DNA from 3 places in the Pectobacterium sp. 1950-15 genome. Region 2 is predicted to be linked to each of the others. Evidence: riboswitches for the same ligand, from Rfam matches in the RefSeq annotation. Region 2 holds a riboswitch; each other region holds the start of a gene.
The links. Region 2 has a riboswitch for thiamine pyrophosphate ahead of thiB (thiamine ABC transporter substrate binding subunit). Riboswitches for the same ligand answer to the same signal wherever they lie in the genome.
Positions count from the first base shown of each region.

Region 1 (9,978 bases), on a different contig from region 2:
GGATTACCAGAACTACGACTACGGCTATTCCGTTTCCGATCGCCAACAGTTTGTGGGGGAATTCACTGGCGTGCGCCGCGATGGGCTGGCAGAAGTCGAGGTGAAGAACAAATTTTCCTGCGGCGACAGCGTGGAAATGATGACGCCAAACGGCAATATTCAATTCACCATCGAATCGATGCAAAATGCCAAAGGTCAGCCGACCAATGTGGCGCCGGGTAACGGCCATATCGTCTATCTGCCCGTACCGGACGATGTCTCGCTGGATTATGCGCTACTGCTGCGCAATCTGCCGGGCACCACCACGCGTAACCCTAACGCGGAATAAACCGGTCATACCGCCGGATGTCCCGTACATCCGGCAATGCCTCCCACAAGGCGAGCCCTTCCTTATAGTATGCTCTCCTATTATCGACCTTTCTCACCCGCGACTCGGTACGTCAACCGCCCGAAGGTATCGTTACAAAGCTCAGGGTTTTTTAACGAATATTAGAAACAGATCACATCAATTCACCGGTCTTGTGGTTAGTATTGCGTCGCTGAGAAAACATAGAACGAAAAATAAGCGTAGTGATACTACTAGGAACCACCTCCTTGGCCAGCTCAATCTCCCTTGAGCTGGCTTTTCTTTTCTCACGCCCACGTATTTTCCCACCGCACACATACACCGACTCTTCTGATATCTGCCTGCCTATTTAGTGACTATGATTAACTGCAACACGTTTGTATTCACTGTGCTATTTCTGAATTAACGGCCTCTGAATGAACGACAACATCGCAGCCTGAGAAATAAGATATGGAAAAAAATCCAATCACACTGCTGATTCTGAACGGGAAGAGCGCGGGCAATGAAGAACTCCGCGAGGCCATTGATGAGTTGCGAAAGGACGGCTATACCCTGCATGTCCGCGTGACGTGGGAATATGGCGATGCTAAACGCTATGTGGAAGAGGCGATCCAGCTCAACGCGGATAACGTCATCGCCGCAGGCGGCGACGGCACCGTCAATGAAGTCGCCGCCGCTTTAGCGGTGCAGCCGGAAGCGGTACGTCCGTGTCTGGGGATTGTACCGTTGGGTACGGCCAACGATTTCGCCACCAGCTGTCAGATTCCGATGGAGATGCACAACGCGCTGACGCTGGCGATCAAAGGCCGCGCCACCGCCATTGATGTCGCCAAAGTGAACGACAGCCACTATTTCATTAACATGGCGACGGGCGGCTTCGCCACGCGTATTACCACCGAGACACCGGCCAAGATGAAGGCCGCGCTGGGAAGTGCTTCTTACGTGCTGCACGCGCTCTTTCGCATGGACATGCTGCAAGCCGAGCGCTGTGAGATTCGCGGGCCGGATTTTCACTGGGAAGGCGATACGCTGGTCATCGCGGTGGGGAACGGTCGTCAGGCTGGCGGCGGACAGGAACTTTGCCCAGAAGCGCTGATTAACGATGGGCAACTGGAATTGAGCGTGCTATCGGCAACGGAGCTGCTGCCCAATATGCTTCAGGCCTGGTTTACCGGCAGCGAAAACCAGAACATGATTTCCGCTACCCTACCCTGGCTGGAGATTACCGCGCCAGACGATATGACGTTTAATCTGGATGGCGAGCCGCTCACCGCCAAACGCTTCCGCATCGAGGTGCTTCCCGCCGCGATTCACTGCCGGCTACCGCCTCAGTGCTCGCTGCTGGAATAGCGGTGCGTTTCGACTATTTATGTTTCTCTTATTCCCGTTTCAGGCGATTACTGTTTGCCAGGTACAGCGTCACTACCAGCAGCAGGATCGCCGCGGAATACACCAGCGTATCCGACGGGCTTTTGTGATCGACGATAATCAGGCGAATGATGGCCGTAATGCCGATGTAGATAAAATAGCGCAGCGGGAAGTGATAGCCTGACTGGAAATACTTCACGATCAGCGCAATGAACTCAAAATACAGGAAATAGATCACAATGCCTTCTATCAGCTGATAGGAGGAATCTTTCTCGTTGGAGATCAACAGCACCTTCGCCAGATGGAACGTTTCCTTGACTAAAAAAATCACCAGAATAGTCGCCAGCACCAGCAGGCCGATATTGAGTATCGTCTGAAGTGCCTTGGCAGCCATCGCACTGCGAGCAGAACCTGCCATATGTTATCCCCACACCCTATTTCATATTAACGCCAAGATTTCACAGCAAAGTAACCGGATGCCCCCGCCCTGTCACGCCGAAATGCGCTTAATTTAGTTTGAAATTACTGGCAAATATGTCACGCAAAGTACAAGTCAATTTACTTATGGTTTTACCACCAGCGGTGGAAGTGATGAACGGGGCCAATGCCATGTCCGACCTCCAGCGTGTCGGCCTGCTGTAACGCCTGCTGTAAATAGTCCTTCGCGGCCTTGACCGTCTCCCCCCAGCTATCGTGGCGCGGTCGCAGCGCCGCCAGTGCGGCAGATAACGTGCAGCCGGTGCCGTGCGTATGGCGGGTATTCACGCGCGGGGAGCTAAAACGCAGTGGTTCGGCCTGACGGCTGAACAGCCAGTCCGGGCTCTCCGCTTCACTCAGATGGCCGCCTTTCATCAGCACCGCCTGACAGCCCATCGCCAGCAGCGCTTCCCCCTGTTCACGCATTTCCCGTTCGTTGGTGGCCAGTGACGTATTCAACAGCGCCGCAGCCTCGGGCAAGTTGGGCGTAGTCAGGGACACCAGCGGCAGCAGCTCACGGCGGATCGATTCCACTGCCTCGGGTGCGAGCAGCGGATCGCCGCTTTTCGCCAGCATTACGGTGTCCAGCACAATGAAAGGCACCGCGTAGTGACGCAGGCGTTCGGCAACGGTGTCGACAATCTCGGTCTGTGCCAGCATCCCAATCTTGGCGCTATCGATACGGACATCGCTCAACACGGAATCCAGCTGCGCCGCGACAAAATCCGGCTCAATTCGGTAGACGGACTGTACGCCGCGCGTATTTTGCGCCACCAGCGCGGTAATAACCGACGTGCCGTAAGCGCCCAGCGCGGAAAAGGCTTTTAAATCCGCCTGAATCCCCGCACCACCGCTCGGATCGGTGCCCGCAATCGTCAACGCATTAATACGTTTCATGCCAGATCCTCCGCGCGCAAGGTATAAAGCCGATCGAGAAAGTTGGGGATAAAACTGCCCGTACCTTGCGAGACCGAAGCCGCCTGCTGCCCTGCCAGCGCCATGACATAGCACGCTGCCGCCACGTGGGATACGCGATCCCCCTCCAGAGAACAGAAGCCCGCGACGACCGCCGACAGCGCACATCCCGTACCGACCACGCGCGTCATCATGCTATCGCCACCGGTTATCGCGATATCTCGCTCACCGTCCGTGACATAATCCACCGCACCGGTCACCGCAACAATCGTCCCCACTTGTCGCGCCAGCTCGCGTGCAGCAGGGAGCGCCGCCAGCGAATCATCGGCGCTATCCACACCGCGCCCCTGTGCGGCTAAGCCAGCAAACGCCATAATTTCAGACGCATTGCCGCGAATCGCCGCGGGTTTCCGTGCTAACAATTCACGACAGAATGCAGTACGAAAGGTCAAACCACCGACCGCAACCGGATCGAGTACCCACGGCGTCCCCGCTTGATGCGCGCTGTTGACTGCCACCCGCATCGCCTCGGCGCGCGAACGCTCCAGTGTCCCGACATTAATCAGCAGCGCATCGGCTACCGCGCTGAACTGTGCGGCTTCTTCGGGATCGACCACCATCGCAGGCGACGCATTCAGCGCCAGCAGCACGTTAGCCGTAAAAGATTGCACCACGTCGTTGGTCAAACAGTGCACCAGCGGCGAGGCGGAACGGAATTGGGTCAGTGAGGTTGCTGCCTGAGCGGCAGAAAAGTCGGTGGGTCGCGTGTTCATAAGTCTCCCAACCGGCGTGGAAGAAGGCGGCAACCGGTGGGCATACCGTGACTTCCCTACGCTGGCATTATCCAGATCAGGTGGTACGGGTATTTCTCAGCCTTCACAAAGAAGGGCACCCCGAGTCATTTACTACGCTTTGCAGCATAAGTAAGTGCATAACGTAAATCAAGCGCTGCCCGCCCCCTCTCCACCTGACACAAAATGAAAAACCACAGGCACGTTGTGACATAGAGAAAAACGCCATAACCCTTTAGACTGGTTAATCAAACCCATACTGAGGAGATTGTGATGACGATGATAAAAAGTTATGCCGCACCGGAAGCAGGCGCTGAGCTGGAGTTGTATGAGTTTGATGCGGGTGAATTGCAGGCGGAAGATGTCGAAGTCGTGGTTGATTACTGCGGCGTGTGCCATTCCGATCTCTCGATGATCGATAACGAATGGGGCATATCGAGCTATCCGCTGGTTGCCGGGCATGAAGTGATTGGCCGTGTGCACGCGCTGGGCGACGCGGCGAAGAACAAAGGCTTAAAAGTTGGTCAGCGTGTCGGTATTGGCTGGACGGCACGCAGCTGTGGGCACTGCGATGCCTGTATCAGCGGCAGCCAAACTAACTGTCAGCAAGGCAGCGTGCCGACGATCCTGAATAAAGGCGGTTTTGCCAATAAGATCCGCGCGAACTGGCAGTGGGCGATCCCGCTTCCTGATTCCATTGATATCGAATCTGCGGGTCCGTTGCTGTGCGGCGGCATCACCGTTTTCAAACCGCTGCTAATGCACCATATCACCGCAACCAGCCGCGTCGGCGTGATCGGTATCGGCGGTCTGGGACACATCGCGATTAAGCTTCTGCACGCGATGGGCTGTGAAGTCACAGCATTCAGCTCAAACCCGGCTAAAGAGCAGGAAGTGCGGGCGATGGGTGCCGATAAAGTCGTCAACAGCCGCGATCCGCAGGCGCTGACCGCACTGGCAGGCCAGTTCGATCTCATCATCAACACCGTGAGCGTCGATCTGGAATGGCAGCCCTACTTCAACGCACTCGCCTATAACGGGAAATTCCATACCGTCGGCGCGGTAATGAAGCCGTTCAGTGTTCCAGCCTTCACGCTTATTGCGGGTGACCGCAGCGTTTCCGGCTCTTCTACCGGTTCACCGCATGAGCTGCGTTCTCTGATGAAGCTCGCCGCGCGCGCCAACGTGAAGCCGCAGACGGAACTGTTCCCGATGTCGAAAATCAACGATGCTATCCAGCACGTACGCGACGGTAAAGCCCGCTACCGCGTTGTACTGAAAGCGGATTTTTAATCGGTCAAGACGCCTGAGCAATCGGGCGTCTGCTTTTTGCAGATCAGCTCAGCCAACGTCGTTCTCTGGGGTATACCGCTTGGCACCACGCGACTCAATGTATTCGATGGGTTTCATGATAGGATTGAAAGGTGATGCAAGAGGAGATCCGCAATGCCTTTTAAAGAGTATGACCACGATTTTATTGATAGAAATAAGAAAGCCTCCTCGTCTGTAAGGCTCGCCCTGCTATTGTCTGCGTCGATCATTATATTCAACCTTTTATTCTTCAAACACCGCGACTTTCAGGAGCAGTTGCATAATAACCCAGGCTCTTATACTGACTCGATTGCGCTGGTTTTTCTTTTTTTTATCCTGTCCTGTACCAGTAAAATATCACTGAACCATACTTCCGCTTTATCCATTCGCCTCGGACTACACGTCTGGATATGCTCAGCCACGTTTGACTTCATGGATGAGTTTATCTATCAGCCCAAGCTGGTTGGGTATTATGTTGAGGATATGCTGAGAATTATTGGTATGTTTGGCGTCGGGTTTGGTGTCTATACCCTGATACAGCAAATCAATAATAAGTATGTCGAAGCCAGAATACAGTCATTCAGCGATGAACTCACACAGCTTCCTAATCGCCGGTTTTTTATTAACGAATTAAAAAAGCTCGAAGCGAAAACACCCTATTTATTTATTATCGACATCGACAATTTCAAAGTTATTAATGATAAATATGGGCATACGAAAGGCGACGAAGTATTAAGCAAATTTGGTCATATACTTTCCCGTTTCGATAACAGTGAGGTGGTCGCAACCCGAATCGGTGGCGAAGAGTTCGCGATTATTCTGTATGCCGGAACGCAGGAACGGGCAGAGAAACTGGCAAGAGAAGTACTCAAAAATGCGAACAAAATCATTATCAAGAATATGCACCACCTTTCAGTCAGTATTGGGGCCGGCAAAAAACAGCCGCGGGAACCCACCGAACACTTTATGAAACGCGTGGATGTCGCACTTTACCAGGCCAAAAACACCGGTAAAGGCAAAGTGGAATGGGCTCTGGAGCCAAAAGAAAAAGCCCTATAGCCCGACGTCGCCCCATACCAATACACGGCCGCAAGGACGCGTGCCCCAGCCCCGAAATCCTGCTCCATTCAGAAACAGAATTCCGGCATGATAAAGCCCCCCCTGAACAGAGGTTGAGCCAATTAACTTAGTAACACGTTATGTAAGGCTTTCTTAGTTTACTTTTTCTTTTATCGACAGTTTAAGATAGGACTCCGCCCTCCGTTCATAAAGGACATAGATCGCAATGGATAGAACGCTAATAACAATACAGGAAAAAACAAAGAAAGAGAAATTAGACAATTCAAACTTAACGACAATTCTCTTAAGAACAATAATTAAAGGCTGGTGAATCAGGTAAAAAGCAAATGAGGCATTGCCCAGTAAAACCATAATTTTTGTGGAAAAGAAGCGAACAACAAGCCCTGACTCTGTTAAATGAGCATAAAAAAACAAAATAATAACCGGTAAGAAAAAAAGTGACATTCGAAATGGTTCAGGCACTTCTTTGGCGAAATACATTGATACAAGAAGCAAAACGTACGAAGGCAAAATCACCCAACCAGGCAAGCGAAAACCACTCTCCCAAAGCTTAAAAAGTAACATACCCGCAATAAACTCTAGCAGTCTAAAGCCAGGGAAAATATAAAAAAGCCAGTGGGCAAGTGTACTACCGCCGAAAAAAATTTTCTCAGAGTATAGAAGCTCAACCAGTGAAGCACTAAAGAAAATTAGTGCAAAAAGCAAGATGAAAATTTTAAGAAGAGTTTTTATCCTAATAAAAATTAGCGGGAAGAAGCAAATATAAAAAAACATCTCGTTCGACAGAGACCAAGATGGAGCATTAAATGAAAAGTAGTAGGTTGAGTTTGGCACCCAACTTTGTAGATAAAATAGATTCAACACTAACTTAAAGAAGCTCAAATCCAATTTATAAAGCGCGTATAAAAAAAATGGTAAGGCAGTCAAAAAATGTAATGGTGAAAGCCTTGCCAATCTCAGTAAAGCGTATTTAATGAAACTTAATGAACGATCTAGAATTTTTTGCTTATAAGAATATGAAAGAACAAATCCTGATAACAAGAAGAAAAAAGAAACACCTACATAGCCAGATTCAAAAATTCTTACGAGATATAAGCTAGAACCACCCCAGCTTAAATGAGACAAAAAAACTAACAAAGCAGCGAAATATCGAAGACCTGTTAGTTGATCAAGCCTTATTTTTTCCATTTTAGATTTATACTCTAATTTTAATAGGGTATGATGACACAACCCTCCTGATTGAGCATCAAAATATAACAATTATAGGGAGGACGTTCAATATTATTTATTAGCGTAGTCACTGCCGTTGCGTATGCGGCCTTTAACTCCGCGGTCGATGCGGTTCGCGCAGGCGGGCGTATTGTCGCCGTCGGCCTGCCGCCGGAATCTATGGATCTGAATATTCCACGTCTGGTGCTGGATGGCATTCAGGTCGTGGGATCGCTGGTCGGCACGCGTGAAGATCTGAAAGAATCGTTCCAGTTTGCGGCCGAAGGGAAAGTGAAACCGAAAGTGACACGCCGTCCGTTGAAAGATATCAACGCTATTTTCGCTGAAATGAAAGGCGGGAAAATTACCGGCCGTATGGTGATCGACCTGTCAATGTAAGCCGCGTTTTACCGATATAAAACGGGATAACGCAGTGTTATCCCGTTTTATTTTTTATATTTTAGCTAAGCGTCTGCGTATTACCGGGGCACACCAGTTGTTTACTTTTAATATGGTAAACCTCGACATCAGGACGCGTGAAAAAGGCGATTTCCCACGGGTTCTTGGTGACGAATTCATGGCGCACTTTTTCATAGAGCGGATTGTCACGCGCGATAATAAACGCTTCCCCTTCAATAAGGGTGTAGTTCCATTCAATCGCCCGCTCAAAGGTATAATGGCTGCGCTCATCCATCGCAAAAAAGCAGTGTGGATTGCGTTTGAGCAGCTGAGATTTAAAGGTTTCGGGGAACGTGATCAGGAAGATATCGTTATCCACCGATGACAGGAACGCCAGCACCGTGGTATGCGGCTGTTCGGCAGCCATGGTAATGAGTACGCCGACCTTATTGGTGAAATCCTGCTTTTCCGTCGGTGGAAAATCGACCATCGGCGTTAGCGGTACTGGCGTTGACGGACGGTTGTCTTGTGGAAACTGGTAGCCCGGCTCGCGGATATCCAGCACTGGCGTGAAACCGTGCAGGAGCTGACACTCTCTCGGCTCCAGCACCACCCAATCTCCGTCGCTGACGACAACGCGGCCTTTGTAAGAAGCACGATAAACCTGAATATTGGCATCAAATTCATCAACCCCGGAGCGGTTATCAAGATGGATCGTTGCCAGATCGCCAACGGCAAACTCATGCCCGTGTGGGAAAAAAACGCGCAGGCTGTTATCCGCATTGGGATAGACGCCGCAAATATGGATGACCACGCCATCCTGCTTATAACCCGCCAGTACACCGAGAGTTTGCTTTCCTAGATAGCTCACGAGACTCATACATCACGCCTTATTCAGATTGGGCTTAAGAGGGGACGTCGACCCTGCTTCGCTCGGGCCGTTCCAGCAGCGGTCAGGAAGCGAATAAATCATCACGCTAACCGCATCACTTCCTACCTATCAACGGAGAAAGCGCTGAAAACTTTAGGCTTAATGCCACGCTATTTAAAGGAATAAATAGGAATTAAACGCGAAACGATGAATACCGGGTTTATTTACCTGCATTCATTCAGGCGACGCGTTCTTGCCAGCCTCAGCCGTTATCCACTCTGTCATCTGCTGAATAGCTCCGGGCGCATAGGCTTTCCTGCCCAATACGATGAACGCTCCCCTTTTCCACTGCGGCCACGCTGTCGTCAGTTGGTCATTGAACAACTGCGCGCGCAGGAGCCCATGCGTCGCTTCCGGCACTATCACAGCCTGCTGATCAAAACGGGCTGTCAGGAACTGCTGATATCGCTTCGCATTCTGCTGCGGATCGACATTGAGATCGTCGCTACCCCAAAGCGCTAACACCGGACCGGGCATTATGCTAACGCTCTGCGTCGCATCCGCCAGGTAGTTACGGGCAATGAACGCAAACCGTTTCGGCTCGATATCCGGCCGCCGGGAAGGGTCGGCAAGCTCAGGCTGACCGAAAACGACATCATTGGCGGCTAATTCGGCGCTGACCTGCCGCTCAATCTCCGCGTCAGCCATGCCAGCACGCGCCAGTTTCTGACGGGTATAATAGGCACCCTGTTCTCTCCAGTTGAGCGCGCCGCCCACAATCACGGAGAACGCAGGCTGAGACTGGCGGGCTGCGGGAGGAATGACCCAGCCCGCCTGAGAAAAACCGAGGAACCCGATTTTGCGCCGATCCATTCCCGGTTGTGCTCTGACGGCATTCAGCGCCGCCACTGCTTCATCAGCACGATCCTGCATGGATTGCTCCAACCACTCACCTGAACTTTCTCCAACGCCGGGTTTATCCCAGGTAAAAACGCCAATACCCGCGTCAATCAGCTGATTAATTAAAGGGAGATAGCCGGAATCGGAGAAGCGGTCTTGCGCCCCATCGCCATGAACAATCAGCACAACGGGCGGAGACGTAACGCCTTGCGGCGCAATCAGAGAGCCTGACAGAACATTCTGCCCAGACGAGAAACGGAGTGTCGATACATTGGCGTTATCCAACTCAAAGTCAGATAGCCCGGAAAGCG
Region 1 is NZ_JBBBQR010000020.1:5,280-15,257, reverse strand. Features, by position in the region: gene trhP (prephenate-dependent tRNA uridine(34) hydroxylase TrhP) at 1-328, shown strand, start outside; gene yegS (lipid kinase YegS) at 797-1,696, shown strand; gene psiE (phosphate-starvation-inducible protein PsiE) at 1,725-2,132, opposite strand; gene thiD (bifunctional hydroxymethylpyrimidine kinase/phosphomethylpyrimidine kinase) at 2,285-3,088, opposite strand; gene thiM (hydroxyethylthiazole kinase) at 3,085-3,879, opposite strand; TPP riboswitch at 3,916-4,012, opposite strand; gene ahr (NADPH-dependent aldehyde reductase Ahr) at 4,171-5,190, shown strand; gene WCT94_RS18255 (GGDEF domain-containing protein) at 5,344-6,267, shown strand; gene WCT94_RS18250 (acyltransferase family protein) at 6,421-7,476, opposite strand; partial or broken gene WCT94_RS18245 (zinc-binding dehydrogenase) at 7,579-7,896, shown strand; gene WCT94_RS18240 (hypothetical protein) at 7,958-8,776, opposite strand; gene WCT94_RS18235 (alpha/beta hydrolase family protein) at 9,002-9,978, opposite strand, start outside.
Region 1: another riboswitch for thiamine pyrophosphate. It lies ahead of thiM (hydroxyethylthiazole kinase); the one in region 2 lies ahead of thiB (thiamine ABC transporter substrate binding subunit).

Region 2 (9,978 bases):
CTATCTGCGATAACCCAATGCATGACAGCAGGTAAACACCATAAAAAAAGCCAGCGAGAAAACTCGCTGGCTGGTGAAATATCACCATTACTCAGAATACATTGTTTTACTCAGAATAAATTGTTTCGCACCACCTAGAGCCAATGACGGTACTCTTCATCAGACATGTCTTTCAGGTGCCACTGCGTCGCCTGCTGCAATAATGCGATGCGCTGTTGGGTAGACATCCACCGAAACCACGTCGCTTTACAGGTCGATAAGTAGGTTTGATAGAACCGATACAAACGGGAAATCGCCATAAGCCACCTCCTCTCTTTCCTTGTTGGAAAGTATCGACGTAATATAGGGAAAGATAAATTGATGACTTTAGCGCAGGGAGTTCCTCTTTTATGTCTTCCCCTCGATTGCAACAACAGTTCATCCGCCTATGGCAGCACTTTCAGGGGCAAACTACCGACACCACGCTGCAAGAGCTAACCGGAGTGTTGAATTGTTCCCGCCGCCATATCCGCTCACTGCTGAACGCGATGCAGCAGGAAGGCTGGCTCGTCTGGCAGGCTGAAGCTGGCAGGGGAAAACGCTCGCAGCTATCGTTTGTGTATACCGGATTAGCGCTACAGCAGCAGCGTGCCGAGGATCTGCTGGAACAGGATCGCATTGAGCAACTGGTGCAGTTGGTCGGTGATAAAGAAGCGGTACGCCAGATGTTACTTGCCCATCTTGGACGGAGTTTCCGGCAGGGAAAACATATTCTGCGGATTCTCTATTACCGCCCATTACGCAACCTGCAACCCGGTTCGGCGCTGCGCCGTTCGGAAATGCATATTGCGCGGCAAATTTTTAGCGGTCTTACCAATATAAATGAGGAAAATGGGGAAGTTGAACCCGACCTGGCTCATCACTGGCAAAGGGTCTCCTCTCTGCACTGGCGCTTCTATCTGCGCCCGGCTATCCGTTTTCATCATGGACGAGAGCTCACAATGGACGACATCACCACGTCACTCTCTCGTCTTATTCCGCTCCCGCTTTTTTCTCATATTGAAAGCGTCACCTCGCCAATGCCCTTCGTGATTGATATTCGGCTAAACAGCCCGGATAACTGGCTACCGTGGTTATTAGGCAGCGTGCACGCCATGATTTTGCCGCAAGAGTGGCAAACGCTACCCGATTTTGCCCAGCACCCAATTGGTACCGGCCCTTATGCCGTGGTGCGCAATAACAGTAATCAGTTGAAAATTCGCGCCTTCGATGACTATTTTGGCTATCGGGCGCTGATTGATGAGGTCAATATCTGGGTCCTGCCCGACGAGCCGGAAGAAATGCCGGTCTCTATCCAACTCCAGTCTGACAATTCTCGTCACGAACAGTTGGAAAGCCGGATGGAAGAAGGCGGCTATTTCCTGCTGTTCGACAAGCGTTCGCCGTTAGCATCACGGCCGGAAGCTCAGCGATGGCTCAGGCAGATATTTAACCCCATTTCGCTACTCAACCACGCCAATACCAGCAACCAGCGTGACTGGTCGCCCGCCTACAGCCTGCTGCCGCGCTGGCACCATCACCACCCCGATGTCCCGCAATCCATTCCGAAAGGGCTGACGGACGTCACGCTCACGTTCTATCAGGCCCACCCTGAATACCGGATATTAAGTGAGATTATGCGCACGCTGCTGGCACAACATGGCGTCACGTTGCATATTCAGACGGTCAGCTACGAAGACTGGTATCAGGGCAATGCCGACAGCGATATCTGGTTTGGTAGCCTGAATTGTTACCTACCGATCGAATTCTCCCTGTTCGCGATGCTCTACGAACTCCCGCTGGCGCAGCACTGTCTGAATGACGATCTGCACGCGGACGCGCAACAGTGGCGTAACCAGACGCTACCGATGGCAGAGTGGTGTGAAAAACTGATCGCCAGCGGTCAACTGCACCCTCTGCTGCACCACTGGCTGCAACTTCAGGGACAGCGCAGTATGCGTGGCGTCAGGATGAATATGCTGGGCTGGTTTGATTTTAAATCTGCCTGGTTCGCGCCGCCGGAACGCTGATAGCCTTTCGCTGCGCGGCTTAACCCTTTACAATGTGCCGTTCTCAACGGGGTGCGGAAGATTTTTCGCTGAGAAAATACCCGTCGAACCTGATCCGGTTAATACCGGCGAAGGGATTTGAGAGTGCGGCTTATTGCTGCCTCAAAGTCCTTTGCCACCCTATGATTCTCAGGAGTGCAAAGTGTTAAATCAATTACTACCGCGTTCAGCCACCGTGCTGAAAATCAGCCTGCCTTGCCTGTTACTGATCTCTGCTTCGGCATTCGCCAAGCCTGCGCTTACCGTTTATACCTATGATTCATTCGCTTCCGAGTGGGGCCCTGGCCCTGTCATCAAGACCGCATTTGAAAAAGAGTGCGAGTGCGAGCTGAACTTCGTCGCGCTGGAAGATGGTGCCTCGCTGTTGAATCGCCTGCGAATGGAAGGCAAGAACAGCAAAGCGGATATCATTCTGGGGCTGGACAACAACCTGTTGCAGGCAGCGGAGCAAACCGGTCTGTTTGCGCCGCACAATCAGAACACCAGCGCCGTCATGGTGCCAGGCGGCTGGAACAATAAGACGTTCGTCCCTTACGACTACGGCTATTTCGCGTTTGTGTATAACAAAAACACGCTGAAGAACCCGCCGAAAAGCCTGCATGAGCTGGTGGAGAGCAACGAACCGTGGAAAGTGATCTATCAGGATCCACGTACCAGCACGCCGGGACTAGGTCTGCTGCTGTGGATGCAGAAAGTGTACGGCGATGAGGCGCCGCAAGCCTGGCAGAAACTGGCGAAGAAAACCGTTACCGTCACCAAAGGCTGGAGCGAAGCCTATGGTCTGTTCCTGAAAGGGGAAGCCGATCTGGTGCTAAGCTACACCACGTCACCGGCCTACCACATCATTGAAGAGAAGAAAGACAACTACGCAGCCGCGACTTTCAGCGAAGGGCACTATCTGCAAATTGAAATCGCCGGGCAGTTGGCTTCCAGCAAAAATCCCGAACTGGCAAAACGTTTTATGCAGTTCATCCTGAGCCCAACCTTCCAGCAGGCAATCCCCACTACGAACTGGATGTACCCAGCCGTTAAAACTGACCTGCCTGCGGGCTTCGCCACGCTCGCGGTGCCAGAAAAAGCCATGCAGTTCAGCGCGCAGGAAGTCGCTGACCAAAGGACGCAGTGGATTCAGGCATGGCAACGCGCCGTCAGCCACTAATCGGCGGACGTCTGTGGCCGGGGCTACTGGCCACAACGCTGTTAATTTCCGTTGCCGCACTGGCTTTCGGTGCACTCTGGTTACAGGCGCCCGACAGCCAGTGGCGCACGCTATGGCATGACAGCTATCTCTGGCATGTTATTCGGTTCACCTTCTGGCAAGCCTTTCTCTCTGCGCTGTTTTCTACCGTTCCGGCCATTTTTCTCGCCAGAGCGCTGTATCGACGGCGTTTTCCCGGCCACCGTTGGCTGCTGCGCCTGTGCGCGATGACGCTGGTGCTGCCCGTGCTGGTTGCCGTCTTTGGCCTGCTCAGCGTGTATGGACGTCAGGGCTGGCTAGCCTCTGCCCTGAGCGGGTTTGGCCTGAAATACACGTTTTCACCCTATGGATTGCAGGGCATCCTGCTGGCGCATGTGTTCTTCAATCTGCCGCTGGCAACCCGATTGCTGTTGCAGTCGCTGGAGGGGATTGCTACCGAGCAACGCCAACTGGCTGCGAATCTGGGCATGAACAGCTGGCAACATTTCCGCCTGCTGGAATGGCCCGCCCTGCGCCGACAAATTTTACCGACTGGCGCGCTGATTTTTATGCTCTGCTTTGCCAGCTTTGCGACGGTGCTGTCGCTGGGCGGCGGCCCGCAGGCGACCACGATTGAGCTGGCTATCTATCAGGCATTAAGCTTTGATTACGATCCGGGTCGCGCGGCGCTGCTGGCGTTAATTCAGATGGTTTGCTGTCTCGGTTTGGTGCTGTTAAGTCAGCGGCTGGGGCGTATTCTGCCCGTCGGCAGCACACAGCAGCTCACTTGGCGCAACCCGCAGGACAGCGCTTTAAGCCGCCTCACCGATAGTCTGTTAATTAGCGCGCTGCTGCTGCTGGTCGTCCCCCCCTTGCTGGCCGTGGTGGTGGATGGCGTGAACCGCTCTCTGATTACCGTGCTGCAACAGCCCGTGCTCTGGCAAACGCTGTTTACCTCGCTGCGTATTGCCTTAGGCGCTGGGCTTCTGTGTCTGGTGCTGACCATGATGCTGCTCTGGAGCAGCCGCGAGCTCAAGCTACGCCAGAAGCCGCTCTATGGGCAGTTGATGAATCTGAGCGGGATGCTCATCCTTGCCATGCCCGGCATTGTGCTGGCAACCGGCTTTTTCCTGCTGTTGAATAACAGCATTGGCTTGCCACAATCCCCCTACGCGCTGGTGGTGTTCACCAACGCACTGATGGCAATTCCGTATGCGATCAAAGTGCTGGAGAACCCGATGCTGGACGTTGCCGAGCGCTACAACCGACTCTGCGCATCACTGGATATTCGCGGCTGGCAGCGGCTGAAGCTGATCGAGCTGGCTGCACTGAAGCAGCCGTTAGCACAAGCATTAGCCTTTGCCTGCGTGCTGTCGCTCGGTGATTTTGGCGTCATCGCGCTGTTTGGTAATGAGCAGTTCCGCACGCTGCCGTTCTACCTGTACCAGCAAATTGGTTCCTATCGCAGCGCCGACGGTGCGGTCACGGCACTGCTGTTGATGCTGCTGTGCTTTATATTATTTACCCTGATTGAGAAACTGGCAGGCCGTCATGATCGCGCTTGAGAAATTGACCTACTTCTATCAGCACTTGCCCATGCGTTTTGATTTTCACGTCAAACCGGGCGAGCGCATCGCCATCCTTGGCCCCAGCGGCGCAGGGAAAAGTACGCTGCTGAATCTGATTGCCGGTTTCCTGATGGCTGACAGCGGCGAACTACGGCTTAACGGTGAACCTCACCGCGAGACGCCTCCCGCTAAGCGGCCAGTTTCGATTCTGTTTCAGGAAAATAATCTGTTTCCTCACCTGACGATTGGGCAGAACATCGCGCTGGGGCTCCATCCCGGCCTGCGCCTCAGTGCCGCACAGCATGAAACGTTACGGCAGATCGCCGATCGGGTCGGTCTGGCGGATCTTCTGGATCGTCTGCCATCACAGGTTTCCGGCGGGCAGCGCCAACGCGCGGCATTGGCACGCTGTCTGGTACGGCACCAGCCCATTCTGCTGCTGGATGAACCGTTCTCAGCGCTCGATCCAGCGCTGCGTCAGGAGATGCTCGATCTGGTTGAGAGCGTGTGTCAGGAGCGTGAGTTCACGCTGTTGATGGTGTCCCACAATCTGGATGATGCCATGCGGATCGCAAAACGTACGGTGCTGATCGTGGACGGACAGATTTATTATGACGGGCCGACTCAGGCGCTACAGGATGGCAGCGCCGATGCGGCCGCCATCCTGGGAATTTCACGCCCGTCCTCGGATTAAAACGTTAAGGCAACGCCTGATAGCGCAGGTTGCTGAACGTCACGTCTCCCTCACCCGACGCATACAAGGCGGGCCGCAAGCTGAGGAAGTCATACGCGACATTGTGATGGTAGCCGGATACTTCCATCTGCACCGGGTATTTCTTCCACGGTTCCTGATCCGACGTTCGAGTGTAAAACGTCACGATATGGCGATCGTTTCTCATCAGAATCTGCACCTCATTGCCTGTAATGTGCGGCAGTTTCTTCTCCGCCCTTTCCAGCCCATAGCGGTGCATGACAGTACCATCCTGATTAAACGACAGCCCGACATACAGCTTCGCGTTGTAGAACAGCAGTAGGCCAGCCTGCGCGCCAGGAGCGAAATTCGCCGTAACCTCAATTTGGTAAGCCTGATCGCCGGGGATCATCGTCAGCGGCGCACTGTCTTTTGGCGATGTGCCTTTTGCCTTAAGATACAGTTTGCCGTCGCTGAGCGTAACCCGTTTCAGTTCTTCCGCATTGGCGCGGTAAAAATGCCAGCGAGCCGGAAATTTCTCGTCGGTAAAGCTATCAGACCAGCCAATACCGTGCGGCACCGCTTCGCCCCCTGCCGGTTTGCGAATCGGTTTACCGGTATCAAACCCGGCAGACGTAAACCAGCCATCATTGCCCCAGACGATCGGCTCCAGCATCGCCTGCCGCCCCAGCGTCATAAAGCCGTTTTCATAACCGTGATACACCATGTACCAGTTTTTATCCGGCCCTTCGATCAGCGTCGCATGGCCGCGTGACCACCACTTTTCTGAACGATCCTGCGTGCGAATAATCGGGTTATGCGGGGAATTTTCCCACGGCCCGTTGATCGATTTGGAACGCGCCGCAATCACCATGTGTCCGGTCGGCGGCCCCGCCGTTCCGCCTTCCGCCAGCACCATGTAGAAATAGTCGCCGTGGCGCAGCATCTTCGGCCCTTCCTGCGAGAAGCTTTCCACATCCCACGCTTCCGGGTATTGCCACCCCTGATAGACCACCTCCATATCGCCGACCGTCGACAGCCCGTCATCGGTTAACTGCACGCGATTGCCGCCAGACATAAAGATGTAACGTTTGCCGTCCTCTCCCACCACATGACCGGGATCGCTGGCCGGATTTTTCAAGCCCGTATCCTTCGGTGGCGTCCACGGGCCGCGAATATCATCGGCGGTAATCACATACAGCGTTTTCTTTTTCGTCCCTTTGGCGTCGATAATCCGGTTGGTGGTGAAGTAGATATAATATTTGCCGTTATGTTTCACCAAATCCGGCGCCCAGATCGCGTCAACGGGCGTCGTAATCGCCGGGCCAAGCGGCTGCCAGTTCACCAGGTCGCGCGAGTGCCAAATCAGCAGTCCGGGAATATCGTCAAATGACGAGAACGTCATGTAGTAATCATCCCCATCCTTGATAATCGTAGGGTCGGGATGATCGCCCGCAATAATCGGATTGAGATAACAGCCATTGCCCAAATCCGCCTGACGCTGCTGTTCAATACCCCGTTTCCATTCGTTAGCAGGGCCAGCCTGACAGGCCATCGCCTGACCGATACCCATTGCCATCAGTAAGATACCGCTCAATACGCTCTGCCCTACTACTCGGGACACACCCATTTATCACCACCCACTATCCCAATGATTATTTTATAATTTATAACATTGAAACCCTGTTCCAATTGTGAAAACAGTCACGCTTCTCTGGTTCTGCGGCGAAAAATCAAGCGGTAATCGGGCGGTGAAATACCAATATATACCCTAAATAATTCGAGTTTCAGGACAAAACGTAGCGTTTTGAACAGCGCTTGCGCTGACCCCGAAGGGGTGAGGCCATAGGCCGAATAACGCGGCAAGTGAGGGAATCCCGAATCACTTACTCGAGTAAGTGATTCGGGTGACTGAGCGCAGCCAACGCACATGCAACTCGAAGTATGACGGGTATACTGTGACCAATTCGACATATTCGGTTTTTATACCTTGTAGGTATTGTGTCTTTTTGTGCTGCTGTGTTTATATGAATTGGCGAGTGAATAACTCATTCGAACACAACATTCGGCCATAAATAATTCACTAGAACATAAATAGGATTCCCGTGACGCACTACTCTTCTTCCACTTCGGCACTACTAAGCACCGCGCATGTTGACGCGGTCGTCGTCGTGCGCGTGGCAGTCGTGGTCGTCGTCGGCAGCGCGCCGTAACGGGTTCCGAATCGAAGATTCTCAAACCCCGCCGGCGCCAGCCGAGCGGGGTTTCTTGTTTTTACCCTCCCCGCTCCGACACCGCACCGGCCCTGATGAAGGATGTAAACATGCGTTATACAGGCGCTCAGTTAATTGTTCGGCTGCTCGAACAGCAGGGCATCACCACCGTAGCGGGCATCCCCGGCGGCGCGGCCCTGCCGTTATATGATGCACTGGGTCAAAGCAAGACTATCCGCCACGTGCTGGCTCGCCACGAGCAAGGGGCGGGATTTATGGCACAAGGCATGGCGCGCGCCAGCGGTCGCGCTGCGGTTTGTATGGCTTCCAGCGGGCCGGGGGCGACCAACCTGCTCACTGCCATCGCCGATGCCAAACTGGATTCGATCCCATTGGTGTGTATCACCGGCCAGGTGCCTTCCAGCATGATCGGCACCGATGCGTTTCAGGAAGTTGACACGTATGGCATCTCCATTCCCGTCACCAAACATAACTATCTGGTTCGCGACATCAGCGAACTGCCGCGCGTGATCCCAGAAGCATTTCGCATCGCGCAGTCGGGTCGTCCCGGCCCGGTGTGGATCGATATTCCAAAAGACATTCAGAACGCAACCATCGAGCTGAATGAACTGCCGGACGTCTTTCCTCTCGATACGCCACCCGCCATCGCTCAACAGGAGATCGAGCGGGCTGCAGCCATGATTAACGCGGCTCAGCGTCCGGTTCTCTATCTGGGCGGTGGGATCATTAGCAGCGCCGCGCACGAACAGGCGGTTCAACTGGCGGAACGCTCCAGCCTGCCAACCACCATGACGCTGATGGCGCTGGGTGCCATGCCCGTCGATCATCCCCTGTCGCTCGGTATGCTGGGTATGCACGCCGCACGATCAACCAATCTGATCTTACAGCAGGCAGATTTGTTAATTGTGCTGGGTGCGCGTTTTGACGATCGTGCGATTGGTAAAGCAGAACAGTTTTGCCCGCAGGCCAGCATCATTCACATCGATATCGATCCCGCAGAATTGGGTAAGATCCGCCAGCCACATGTGGCGATCAACGCGGATGTCGCGCAGGCGCTGGACCAGTTGCTGCCGCATATTACGCCGCAGCAGCGTGACGTGTGGCGCGCCACCGTTAGCGGGTTGCAACAGGAATTTCCGTTCAGCATGCCAAATGCTGACGATCCGTTAAGCCACTATGGTCTGGTGCAGGCCACGGCGCGGGCGCTGACGGATGATGCGATCATCACCACCGATGTCGGCCAGCATCAGATGTGGGTGGCTCAATCTTATCCACTGCGCCGTCCGCGCCAGTGGCTGACATCCGGCGGATTTGGCACGATGGGCTTTGGCCTGCCTGCGGCGATTGGCGCTGCGCTGGCCGAGCCGGATCGCACCGTGGTGTGTTTCTCGGGTGATGGCAGCCTGATGATGAACATTCAAGAAATGGCGACCGCGGCAGAAGAAGGGCTCAACGTAAAAATCGTCCTGATGAACAACCAGTCACTCGGTCTGGTTCACCAACAGCAGGATATGTTTTTCCAGCAGCGCATCTTCGCTGCCGATTACCGTTACAGTACCAATTTCCTCGCGATTGCCGCAGGTTTCGGCTTTGCAACCTGCGATCTGAATGCAGCAGCCGACCCGCAGGCCGCCCTGCAAGAAGCGCTCAATCAGCCGGGTCCTGCGCTGATCCACGTACTGATTGACGCCAATGAGAAAGTTTTACCCATCGTGCCACCGGGCGCAGCGAACATCGATATGATCGGAGATTAATGACTATGTCAACTCAACTAACTTCGTCAACGCAACCAACTTCAAATCAGGTTACGCTAGAACTCTCTGTGCGCAACCACCCCGGCGTCATGTCACACGTTTGCGGCCTGTTTGCCCGCCGGGCATTTAACGTGGAAGGCATTCTGTGTATGCCGCTGGCCAACGGTGAAGAAAGCCGCATCTGGCTACTGGTCAAAGATGACCAGCGACTACCGCAGATGATCAGTCAGGTGGAAAAACTGGAGGACGTCCTTCAGGTACGCCGTCACGGTGAAGAAATGCGTATTTTCGAGCAGGTCGCCGAGTTTTACTGCTAGCTGGCGTGGCCGGGGTTTTCCCGGCCTGCCCACACTCAGCCGTTTAACACCTGCCACAGCAGATGACGGTAAACCGGCATCAGCGGGTGTTGAATCAGCATGACCAGCGCTGCAACCGCCGCCACGGACACCACGGGTGCGACCCAGCGC
Region 2 is NZ_JBBBQR010000010.1:177,646-187,623, reverse strand. Features, by position in the region: gene sgrT (glucose uptake inhibitor SgrT) at 135-299, opposite strand; gene sgrR (HTH-type transcriptional regulator SgrR) at 390-2,048, shown strand; TPP riboswitch at 2,086-2,182, shown strand; gene thiB (thiamine ABC transporter substrate binding subunit) at 2,263-3,246, shown strand; gene thiP (thiamine/thiamine pyrophosphate ABC transporter permease ThiP) at 3,222-4,829, shown strand; gene thiQ (thiamine ABC transporter ATP-binding protein ThiQ) at 4,816-5,526, shown strand; gene WCT94_RS13360 (family 43 glycosylhydrolase) at 5,531-7,153, opposite strand; gene ilvB (acetolactate synthase large subunit) at 7,847-9,511, shown strand; gene ilvN (acetolactate synthase small subunit) at 9,517-9,828, shown strand; gene WCT94_RS13345 (DedA family protein) at 9,864-9,978, opposite strand, start outside.

Region 3 (9,978 bases), on a different contig from region 2:
TTTCATCGTGGTAGGCGCGGGCCGTTTGGGGATCGAGTGCCAGATTAAACTGGTCTTCCCAACGGAATTCGAAACGCGCTTTCGACATAGCGTTATCACGGATCTGCGCGCCGGGATGGCCTTTCGCCAAATCGGCGGCGTGGGCGGCGATCTTGTAGGTAATCAGCCCCTGCTTAACGTCTTCTTTGTTCGGTAAGCCGAGATGTTCTTTTGGTGTCACATAACAGAGCATCGCGCAGCCGAACCAGCCGATCATGGCCGCGCCGATGCCGGAGGTGAAGTGATCGTAACCCGGTGCGATATCGGTGGTTAGCGGGCCGAGCGTATAGAACGGGGCTTCATGGCAGTGCTCCAGTTCTTCGGTCATGTTGCGGCGGATCATCTGCATCGGAACGTGACCGGGGCCTTCGATCATCACCTGTACGTCGTATTCCCAGGCGATTTTGGTCAGCTCGCCCAGTGTATGCAGCTCGGCAAACTGGGCTTCGTCGTTAGCATCCTGAATGGAGCCGGGGCGTAAGCCATCACCCAGCGACAGCGCGACATCGTAAGCGGCACAGATTTCACAGATTTCACGGAAGTGCTCGTACAGGAAGCTCTCTTTGTGATGCGACAGGCACCACTTCGCCATGATGGAACCGCCGCGCGAAACGATGCCGGTCAGGCGTTTGGCGGTCATCGGCACGTAGCGCAGCAGCACGCCGGCGTGGATGGTGAAATAGTCCACGCCCTGTTCCGCCTGCTCCAGCAGCGTGTCGCGGAACATTTCCCAGTTCAGGTTTTCCGCCACGCCGTTCACTTTCTCTAGCGCCTGATAGATCGGCACAGTCCCGATTGGCACGGGGCTGTTGCGCAGAATCCACTCGCGGGTTTCATGAATATAGCGGCCGGTTGAGAGATCCATCACCGTATCCGCGCCCCAGCGGGTAGACCAGACCAGCTTTTCCACCTCTTCTTCGATGGAGGACGTCACAGCCGAGTTACCGATATTGGCGTTAACCTTCACCAGAAAATTGCGTCCGATGATCATCGGCTCTGATTCCGGGTGGTTGATGTTGGAAGGAATAATGGCGCGCCCGGCGGCCACTTCCTGACGGACAAATTCCGGCGTGATGTTCTCCGGCAGGAGAGCGCCGAAACTCTGGCCCGGATGCTGCTGGCGCAACACGTCAGTGCGAATGCGCTCGCGCCCCATATTTTCGCGAATGGCGATAAATTCCATTTCCGGGGTAACGATGCCCTGCCGCGCATAGTGGAGCTGGGTAACGCGTTTGCCTGCTTTGGCACGTAAAGGTCGTGGCAAGTGCTCGAAGCGCAGATGATCCAGACCGGCATCAGCCAGACGCTGCTGGGTGAAATCGGAACTGACGCCGGATAGCGCCTCGGTGTCGTGACGTTCGGCAATCCAGTTGGCGCGCAGCTTCGCTAACCCAACGCGGACATCGGGTTGGGCGGCGGGGTCGCCATAAGGCCCTGACGTATCATAAACTGGGATCGGTTCATTGGGTTCGTATTGGGGATTGTCTTTACTGCCGCCGAGTAACGTCGGGCTAAGCTGAATTTCTCGCATTGGCACGTGGATGTCATCACGTGAGCCCGCAAGGTAAATGCGTTTGGAATTGGGAAAGGCGGTACCCTGTAAGGTTTCAATAAACTGCTGGGCGGCGGCACGCTGTTCACGGCGACCCGATTTTGACGACACTGTTTTTATAGACAATGGTTCTGTAGACATAGCAAGTTCCTGTAAGACGTAAAGGGAAGATTGCTTGTCTGGAGCCCGGAGGGAGTAATAATGATATTGGGCATCAGAGCAGGTATGTAGGAATACGCAGCCTTGGGCTCAATGAGGTGCATTACTCTTGTTCCCTTCGCAGGTATTAACCCGATCAGGTTCCGCGGATCCCGAATTAACGGTCTCAGCCTGTGCGCTCATAAGTTTTGTAAAACGATTGATTTCGTAAAACAAAACACGAGCACGCTAGGCACTCCGACAAGATATGCCCGTTTCTTAAACGGGCCAATAAAACCCCTACACTGTATGTCGACAAAACGCGGATGTCAAAGCGTGCCGCTTTTGCCTGTACAGCGTGTGGCGATGTTCTTAAATAACGTTAAATGACCGCTAGTTGTCGTAAACCAGACGGATCATGTTGTCTTCTAACGTAAAACGCTCTTCCAGAGCTTCGCCGACGCTGGAGAGTGCCTGCTGGAATTTGAGGCAGTTATCATGGTCGATGGCCGTCGCCAGATGGTTATCGTAAAACGTCATGATTTGCTGCGTGTTGCTTTGCAGGGCGAAATCGAGCTGGGTGGAAAGCGCTAATAGTTGTTCGCTGTGTGTCGCTGCTTCATGCAGCATCTTTTCGTATAAATGAAAGTGGCCAGTAGAAAGGTAATCCACCAGATTCTGGCAAAAATTATCCAATGCTTCTTCATCCAGAAGAGAAAGCGCTTCCTTGTTCGGCTTGATGCCAACCAGATGATAGTAAGCCACCAGAAGCTGCTTACGCGCTTGTAGCCATTGGTCGATTAACGCATTATTGCCACCAACGTATTCAGTCAGACTTTGTAGCTGGTTTAGCATTGTTGACTCCGTGAACGGTAAGAAATAACTGAAATCCCAGTTATAAAACTTATGTAATCACTCTGAATGTAAAATGCCAGTGAAGTGGCAGTGGAGCAATAAAAAGATATGGAACAGACGCTAAAAGGTGATGAGACCGGCTGGTGGGTGGTTAGCGATGCGGTACAAATCTGGCTACCCCAGGGAGAATTACCGTGTGGAACGGCGACGAAATGGTCTTTGCAGGGGAAAACGGCTCGCCAAATCGGCGAATGGCAAGAACAGCCTGTCTGGCTGGTGTGTCAGGGCCGGGATTCCGATATGGCATCGGTTCGCCAACTGCTCGATCAGGACGTGGGCTTATTCCAACTGGCGGGGCGAGGCGTACAGCTGGCTGAGTTCTATCGTTCTCATCGTTTTTGCGGTTACTGCGGTCATGAAATGGTGCGGAGTAAAACGGAACTGGCGTGCTTATGTCACCACTGCAAAGAGCGCTATTATCCGCAGATTGCGCCCTGCATCATCGTCGCGATTCGCCGTGGCGAGGAAATTTTGCTGGCGCAGCACAACCGGCATCGCGGGAATATGTACACCGTGCTGGCTGGGTTTGTAGAGGTGGGCGAAACGCTGGAACAGACGGTTGTGCGCGAGGTGATGGAAGAGAGCCAAATCCAGATAAAAAACCTGCGCTACGTGAGTTCGCAGCCTTGGCCCTTCCCGCATTCGTTGATGATGGCGTTTATGGCTGAGTATGCGGGGGGAGAAATCAAGCACGACCCGAAAGAGCTGCGTGACGCGGGCTGGTTCCGCTTTGACCAACTCCCGCAGTTGCCCCCGCCGGGCACTGTGGCGCGTCGGCTTATCGAAGATACGGTGGTGTTGTGTCGCGCTTATCACGAGAACGAAGGCTGACGTGGTACTATTTGCGCCATGAATGACTCGCGTACACAACGTACCCGCGTCATAGCGTATTCGTTTTATAAAGCGTTCGTTTTATAACGCATCCGTTTCATCACATCTATCCGGTGTCGAACCGCCGTGAGGTTGAAAGGAAAAAAACATGACTGATCTGAAAAACGATCGCTACTTGCGAGCGTTATTGCGCCAACCCGTTGATGTCACCCCGGTGTGGATGATGCGTCAGGCGGGGCGCTATTTGCCGGAATATAAGGCAACGCGCACGCAGGCGGGTGATTTTATGTCGCTGTGTAAAAACGCAGAACTGGCTTGCGAAGTCACGTTACAACCTTTACGGCGCTATGCGCTGGATGCGGCAATCCTGTTCTCCGATATCCTGACCATCCCTGATGCCATGGGCTTAGGGCTCTATTTTGAAGCAGGGGAAGGCCCACGCTTTCACTCTCCCATCACGTCTCATGCCGATGTGGTTAACCTGCCGATTCCCGATCCTGAGCAGGAACTCGGTTATGTGATGAACGCGGTGCGGACGATCCGTAAAAATCTCGCCGGGGAAGTGCCGTTGATTGGTTTCTCGGGCAGCCCGTGGACGCTGGCGACCTATATGGTTGAAGGCGGTAGCAGCAAAGCGTTTACCGTCATCAAGAAAATGATGTTCGCTGAGCCTAAAACGTTACACCTGCTGCTGGATAAGCTGGCGGATAGCGTCATTCTTTATCTCAACGCGCAAATTCGCGCTGGCGCGCAGGCGGTCATGGTCTTCGATACCTGGGGCGGCGCGCTGAGCGGACGTGACTACAAAGAATTCTCCCTGCGGTACATGCATAAGATTGTTGATGGTTTACAACGTGAGAACGAAGGCCGTCGCGTGCCGGTGACGCTCTTTACCAAAGGCGGAGGCCAGTGGCTGGAGGCGATGGCAGAAACTGGCTGTGACGCGCTGGGGCTGGACTGGACGAGCGATATTGCTGACGCACGCCGCCGCGTAGGCGATAAAGTGGCGCTACAGGGAAATATGGATCCGTCGATGTTGTATGCCGATCCGGCACGGATCGAGCAGGAAGTGGCGTCGATCCTGGCAGGATTTGGACAAGGCAACGGGCATGTTTTCAATCTGGGGCACGGCATTCATCAGGACGTGCCGCCGGAGCATGCCGGCGTGTTTGTTGAGGCCGTCCATCGGTTGTCTCGCCCTTATCACGCATGATTCACAGGAGGTGATGTGATTGATACACAACAGCTGCGGGCTGAGCAACTGGCCCGCGCTTCTGATGTGATTCGGTACGACGATTTACCTTTTGAGCAGCCCGCGTTTATCGCGGGTGCAGACGTTGGCTTTGAGCAAGAAGGCTCGGTCACTCGCGCTGCGATTGCGGTAATGCGCTATCCTTCGTTGGAGCTGGTAGAATACAAGATTGCGCGTATTAGCACGACGATGCCTTATATCCCCGGTTTTCTTTCATTTCGCGAATGCCCTGGGCTGCTTGCCGCGTGGGAATTGCTTGAACAGAAACCCGATCTGCTGTTTGTCGATGGGCATGGGATTTCTCACCCTCGACGCCTTGGCGTTGCCAGCCATTTTGGCCTGCTGGTTGATGTTCCGACGATTGGCGTGGCAAAAAGTCGGCTGTGTGGCCGATTTGAACCGTTGGCGGAGAGCGTCGGCAGTCAGCAGCCGTTACTGGACAAAGGCGAACAGATTGGCTGGGTATGGCGTAGCAAAGCGCGCTGTAATCCGCTGTTTGTGGCGACGGGACATCGAGTGGGTCAGGACAGTGCATTGCACTGGGTGCAACGTTGTATGCGCGGCTACCGTTTACCGGAGCCGACCCGCTGGGCTGATGCTGTTGCATCGAATCGTCCCGCATTTGTGCGTTGGCAGCGGCAGCAAGCCGCTAACGTATTGTCGTAAAACTTTAGGAATTCAGGCATAGGGCGTCACTGTGATTTCAGGTACACTGCCGTCCGTCGCTGTTAATGAGCATAAAAATGTTACGTAACCCCATTCATTTACGTCTGGAAAAATTGGCAAGCTGGCAACATGTCACTTTCATGGCATGTCTTTGTGAACGTATGTATCCCAACTACCACGAGTTCTGTCGTCAAACAGAGTTCGGCGATGCGATGGTTTACCGCCGCATTCTCGATCTGGTATGGGAAACATTGGTTGTTAAAGATGCGAAGGTTAATTTCGATAGCCAGTTGGAAAAGCTGGAAGAAGCGATTCCCGCTGCGGAAGATTACGATCTTTACGGCGTCTACCCGGCTATTGATGCCTGTATCGCGTTGGGCGAACTGATTCATTCGCGTTTAAGCGGTGCAACGCTCGAACATGCAATAGCGATTAGCGAAACGTCTATCCGCACGGTTGCCATGTTGGAAATGACGCAGGCAGGCAAAGAAATGACCGACGATGAGCTAAAGGTTTTGCCTGCAATTGAAGAAGAATGGGACATCCAATGGGAGATTTTTCGTCTGTTGGCGGCCTGTGAAGAACGCGACATTGAGCTGATAAAAGGGCTCCGTTCCGATCTGCGTGAGGCCGGAAGTAGTAACATCGGGATAAATTTGCATCAATAACGCGATAAAACGTGATTTAAGGCCTGAAATGGCCTGTCTTAAGGCTTCACATTCGCACCCTGTCTGGTCTACATTTGGGGGGCGTAAAAAAAGTGGCTGTCGGTGCGTGTATGCAGGAGAGTGCTACCACACCCTGAAAAGGGAGATGGCATATCCGTCGCACTCGATGCTTAGCAAGCGATAAACACACTGTAAGGATAACTTATGAATAAGACTCAACTGATTGATGTAATTGCGGACAAAGCTGATCTGTCAAAAGCACAGGCTAAAGCAGCTCTGGAATCAACTCTGGCGGCAATTACCGAGTCTCTGAAAGAAGGTGATGCAGTACAATTAGTTGGTTTTGGTACGTTTAAAGTCAACCATCGTAATGAGCGCACTGGCCGCAACCCACAAACCGGTAAAGAAATCAAAATTGCTGCTGCCAACGTGCCAGCGTTTGTTTCTGGCAAGGCTCTGAAAGACGCTGTTAAATAAGCCCATGTCGGTTAAAAGTTTAAGCAGAGGGGCGTTTTCGCCCCTTTTGCTTTTACGACGTTTGTGTGGAGCAGGCCTCGTGCTGACTGCCGTGGTGGCCTGTAGTAGCCGCACCGCACCGCCGGAGTTTTTCGCCAGCGGTTACGTTGCCGATCGCGGTATCGTGCGTTTGTGGCGTAAAGACGATGTGCAGAATACGACGGCGCTGACCACCGTGTTCAACCCGCTTCAGGGCAACGGTCTGGTGGTGACTCGCTATACGTTCCAGCAGGACAAGCTACGCGAGATACAGCGTAATCAGCTTGGAACGCAAAAAGAAGATATGCGTTTGCGCTTTGCAGAAGATGGAACCGTCAGCTTTATGCAGCGGCAACTTGCCGAAAGACGTGAATCGGTTTCTGATGATGATGTCGCGCTCTACCAGTTTGATGCTAAGCGCATGCTGGAGTTGAGCGATGTCCTGCGTGCAGGCAAGGTGACGCTAAAGCAAGGGAAATGGCTGGAAGGGCAGGTGCAGTCTTGTGACGGTACGGTAGTTCGCCCTGATTTTGACAATGATTCGCGTGAATGGATCGCGGAGCAAAAAATGCATGCAACGCGTCCGCTAAATGTCGCATGGCTGGAAGCGCCGGAAGGGACGCAGCTATTGCTGGTGGTGGAGGATGATGTCTGCCAGTGGCAGCCTAAATAGCCATTAGCTATAAAAAAACCCGGATTTCTCCGGGCTTCAGTATTGATCAGACAATCGTTATCAGATCGCCTATCAGGCTTGCTCGCGCTCAATAGCACGGTAGCCGATGTCTTTTCGACAGAATACCCCTTGCCACTGAATACCCGCTGCGATTTCATAAGCGCGTTGCTGCGCTTCAGCCACGGTATTGCCCAGTGCGGTGACGCACAGTACACGGCCGCCGTTGGTAACAACATTAATACCGTTCAGCTTGGTACCAGCATGGAAAACCTTGCCATCTTCGGCATCCTGCTGTGGTAAACCGGAAATCACATCACCCGTGTTGTAGTCAGCCGGGTAGCCGCCTGCGGCCAATACCACACCCAGAGACGGACGTTCATCCCAGACGGAATCTTTCTGTTCCAGCGTGCCGTCACAGGCTGCCAGACACAGTTCCACCAGATCGGAACGCAGACGCAGCATAATTGGCTGTGTTTCTGGATCGCCAAAGCGGCAGTTGAATTCGATCACTTTTGGCTGACCATCGGCAGAAATCATCAGACCGGCATACAGGAAACCGACGTAGGTATTTCCCTCTGCAGCCATGCCGTTGACGGTCGGCCAAATCACCTGATCCATCACGCGCTGGTGGATTTCATCGGTCACGACCGGAGCTGGCGAATAAGCGCCCATACCACCAGTATTCGGGCCCGTATCTTTATCCCCAACGCGTTTATGATCCTGACTGGTTGCCATCGGTAGCACATTCTTGCCATCCACCATCACGATGAAGCTGGCTTCTTCGCCATCAAGGAATTCTTCCACCACGATACGGTGTCCGGCATCGCCGAATGCATTGCCCGCCAGCATGTCCTGAATGGCGTTTTCTGCTTCCTGCAACGTCATGGCGACAATGACACCTTTACCTGCGGCTAATCCATCTGCCTTGATGACGATAGGCGCACCTTTGCTGCGTACATAGGCCAGCGCGGGTTCAACTTCAGTGAAGTTCTGGTATTCCGCTGTCGGGATGCTGTGGCGTGCCAGAAAATCTTTAGTGAAGGCTTTAGAACCTTCCAGCTGTGCTGCGCCCTGTGTTGGGCCAAAGATTTTTAGACCTGCACTCTGAAATGCATCAACAACGCCGAGAACTAACGGTGTTTCAGGGCCAACGATGGTTAAATCGATGTGGTTTTCTTGCGCAAAAGCGACGAGTGCTGGAATATCGGTTGCGGCGATATCGACGTTGGTCAGCGCTGGCTCAAGCGCAGTGCCCGCATTTCCCGGTGCGACATAAACGTGTTTTGCCAGCGGTGACTGTGCAGCTTTCCAGGCCAGCGCGTGCTCGCGTCCGCCATTACCAATTACTAAAATGTTCATTTCGGTCAGCTCCAGAATTAATGGCGGAAGTGGCGCATGTCGGTAAAGATCATCGCAATGCCGTGTTCGTTGGCGGCGGCAATGACTTCATCATCGCGAATGGACCCACCTGGTTGGATCACGCAGGTAATGCCAACGGCCGCAGCGGCATCAATGCCATCACGGAATGGGAAGAACGCATCGGAGGCCATAGCGGAACCTTTTACTTCCAGCCCTTCATCGCTCGCTTTGATACCCGCGATTTTCGCTGAGTAAACGCGGCTCATCTGGCCGGCGCCTATCCCGATGGTCATGTTGTCGCGTGCGTACACAATCGCATTGGATTTAACGAACTTAGCCACTTTCCAGCAGAAAAGGGCATCACGTAATTCCTGTTCGCTCGGCTGGCGCTCGGTGACGACACGCAATTGAGAGGCATCGACCATGCCCAGATCGCGATCCTGTACCAGCAAACCACCGTTGACGCGTTTGAAGTCCAGCCCAGGAACGCGTTGTTGCCAACTGCCGCTGGTCAGGACGCGTACGTTTTGTTTGGCAGCGGTCACCTTCAATGCGGCCTCGCTGGCAGATGGCGCAATAATGACTTCGACAAACTGACGGCTGATAATAGCCTGCGCCGTTTCTTCATCTAGCTCACGGTTGAAAGCGATAATGCCGCCGAATGCGGATGTTGGGTCGGTTTTATAAGCGCGTTCGTAGGCATCGAGAATTGAGCCGCCAATGGCGACGCCGCACGGATTCGCATGCTTAACGATAACGCAGGCCGGCTCGGCAAATTCTTTCACACATTCCAGCGCCGCATCAGTATCGGCGATGTTGTTATAAGACAGCGCCTTTCCTTGTAACTGTGTAGCCGTCGCGACAGAAGCCTCGCTAATATTCTCTTCTATATAGAAGGCAGCTTGCTGATGGCTGTTCTCACCGTAGCGCATGTCCTGCTTTTTGATGTAGTTCAGGTTCAACGTGCGTGGGAAGTTACCCGATGGTTTATCGGTTTCACCGTGGTAAGGCGGAACCAGTGCGCCAAAGTAATTGGCAATCATGCTGTCGTACGCGGCAGTATGTTCAAAAGCTTTAATGGCTAAATCGAAACGGGTTTCGTAGGTCAATGAACCTTCGTTGGCGTCGATTTCATTAATAATGGCGCTGTAGTCGCTGCTCTTGACTACAATAGCCACATCTTTATGGTTCTTGGCTGCGGAGCGAACCATCGTCGGGCCGCCGATATCGATATTCTCAACTGCATCTTCTAATGTGCAGTTCTCACGGGCAACGGTCTGGGCAAACGGATACAGATTCACAACGACGATATCAATCGGCTTGATGTCGTGCTGCGCCATGATCGCATCATCTTGATCGCGTCGTCCCAGAATGCCGCCGTGTACTTTCG
Region 3 is NZ_JBBBQR010000027.1:663-10,640, reverse strand. Features, by position in the region: gene thiC (phosphomethylpyrimidine synthase ThiC) at 1-1,732, opposite strand, end outside; TPP riboswitch at 1,847-2,000, opposite strand; gene rsd (sigma D regulator) at 2,123-2,584, opposite strand; gene nudC (NAD(+) diphosphatase) at 2,693-3,475, shown strand; gene hemE (uroporphyrinogen decarboxylase) at 3,624-4,688, shown strand; gene nfi (deoxyribonuclease V) at 4,704-5,393, shown strand; gene WCT94_RS20070 (YjaG family protein) at 5,471-6,061, shown strand; gene hupA (nucleoid-associated protein HU-alpha) at 6,266-6,538, shown strand; gene WCT94_RS20060 (DUF1481 domain-containing protein) at 6,543-7,229, shown strand; gene purD (phosphoribosylamine--glycine ligase) at 7,302-8,588, opposite strand; gene purH (bifunctional phosphoribosylaminoimidazolecarboxamide formyltransferase/IMP cyclohydrolase) at 8,606-9,978, opposite strand, start outside.
Region 3: another riboswitch for thiamine pyrophosphate. It lies ahead of thiC (phosphomethylpyrimidine synthase ThiC); the one in region 2 lies ahead of thiB (thiamine ABC transporter substrate binding subunit).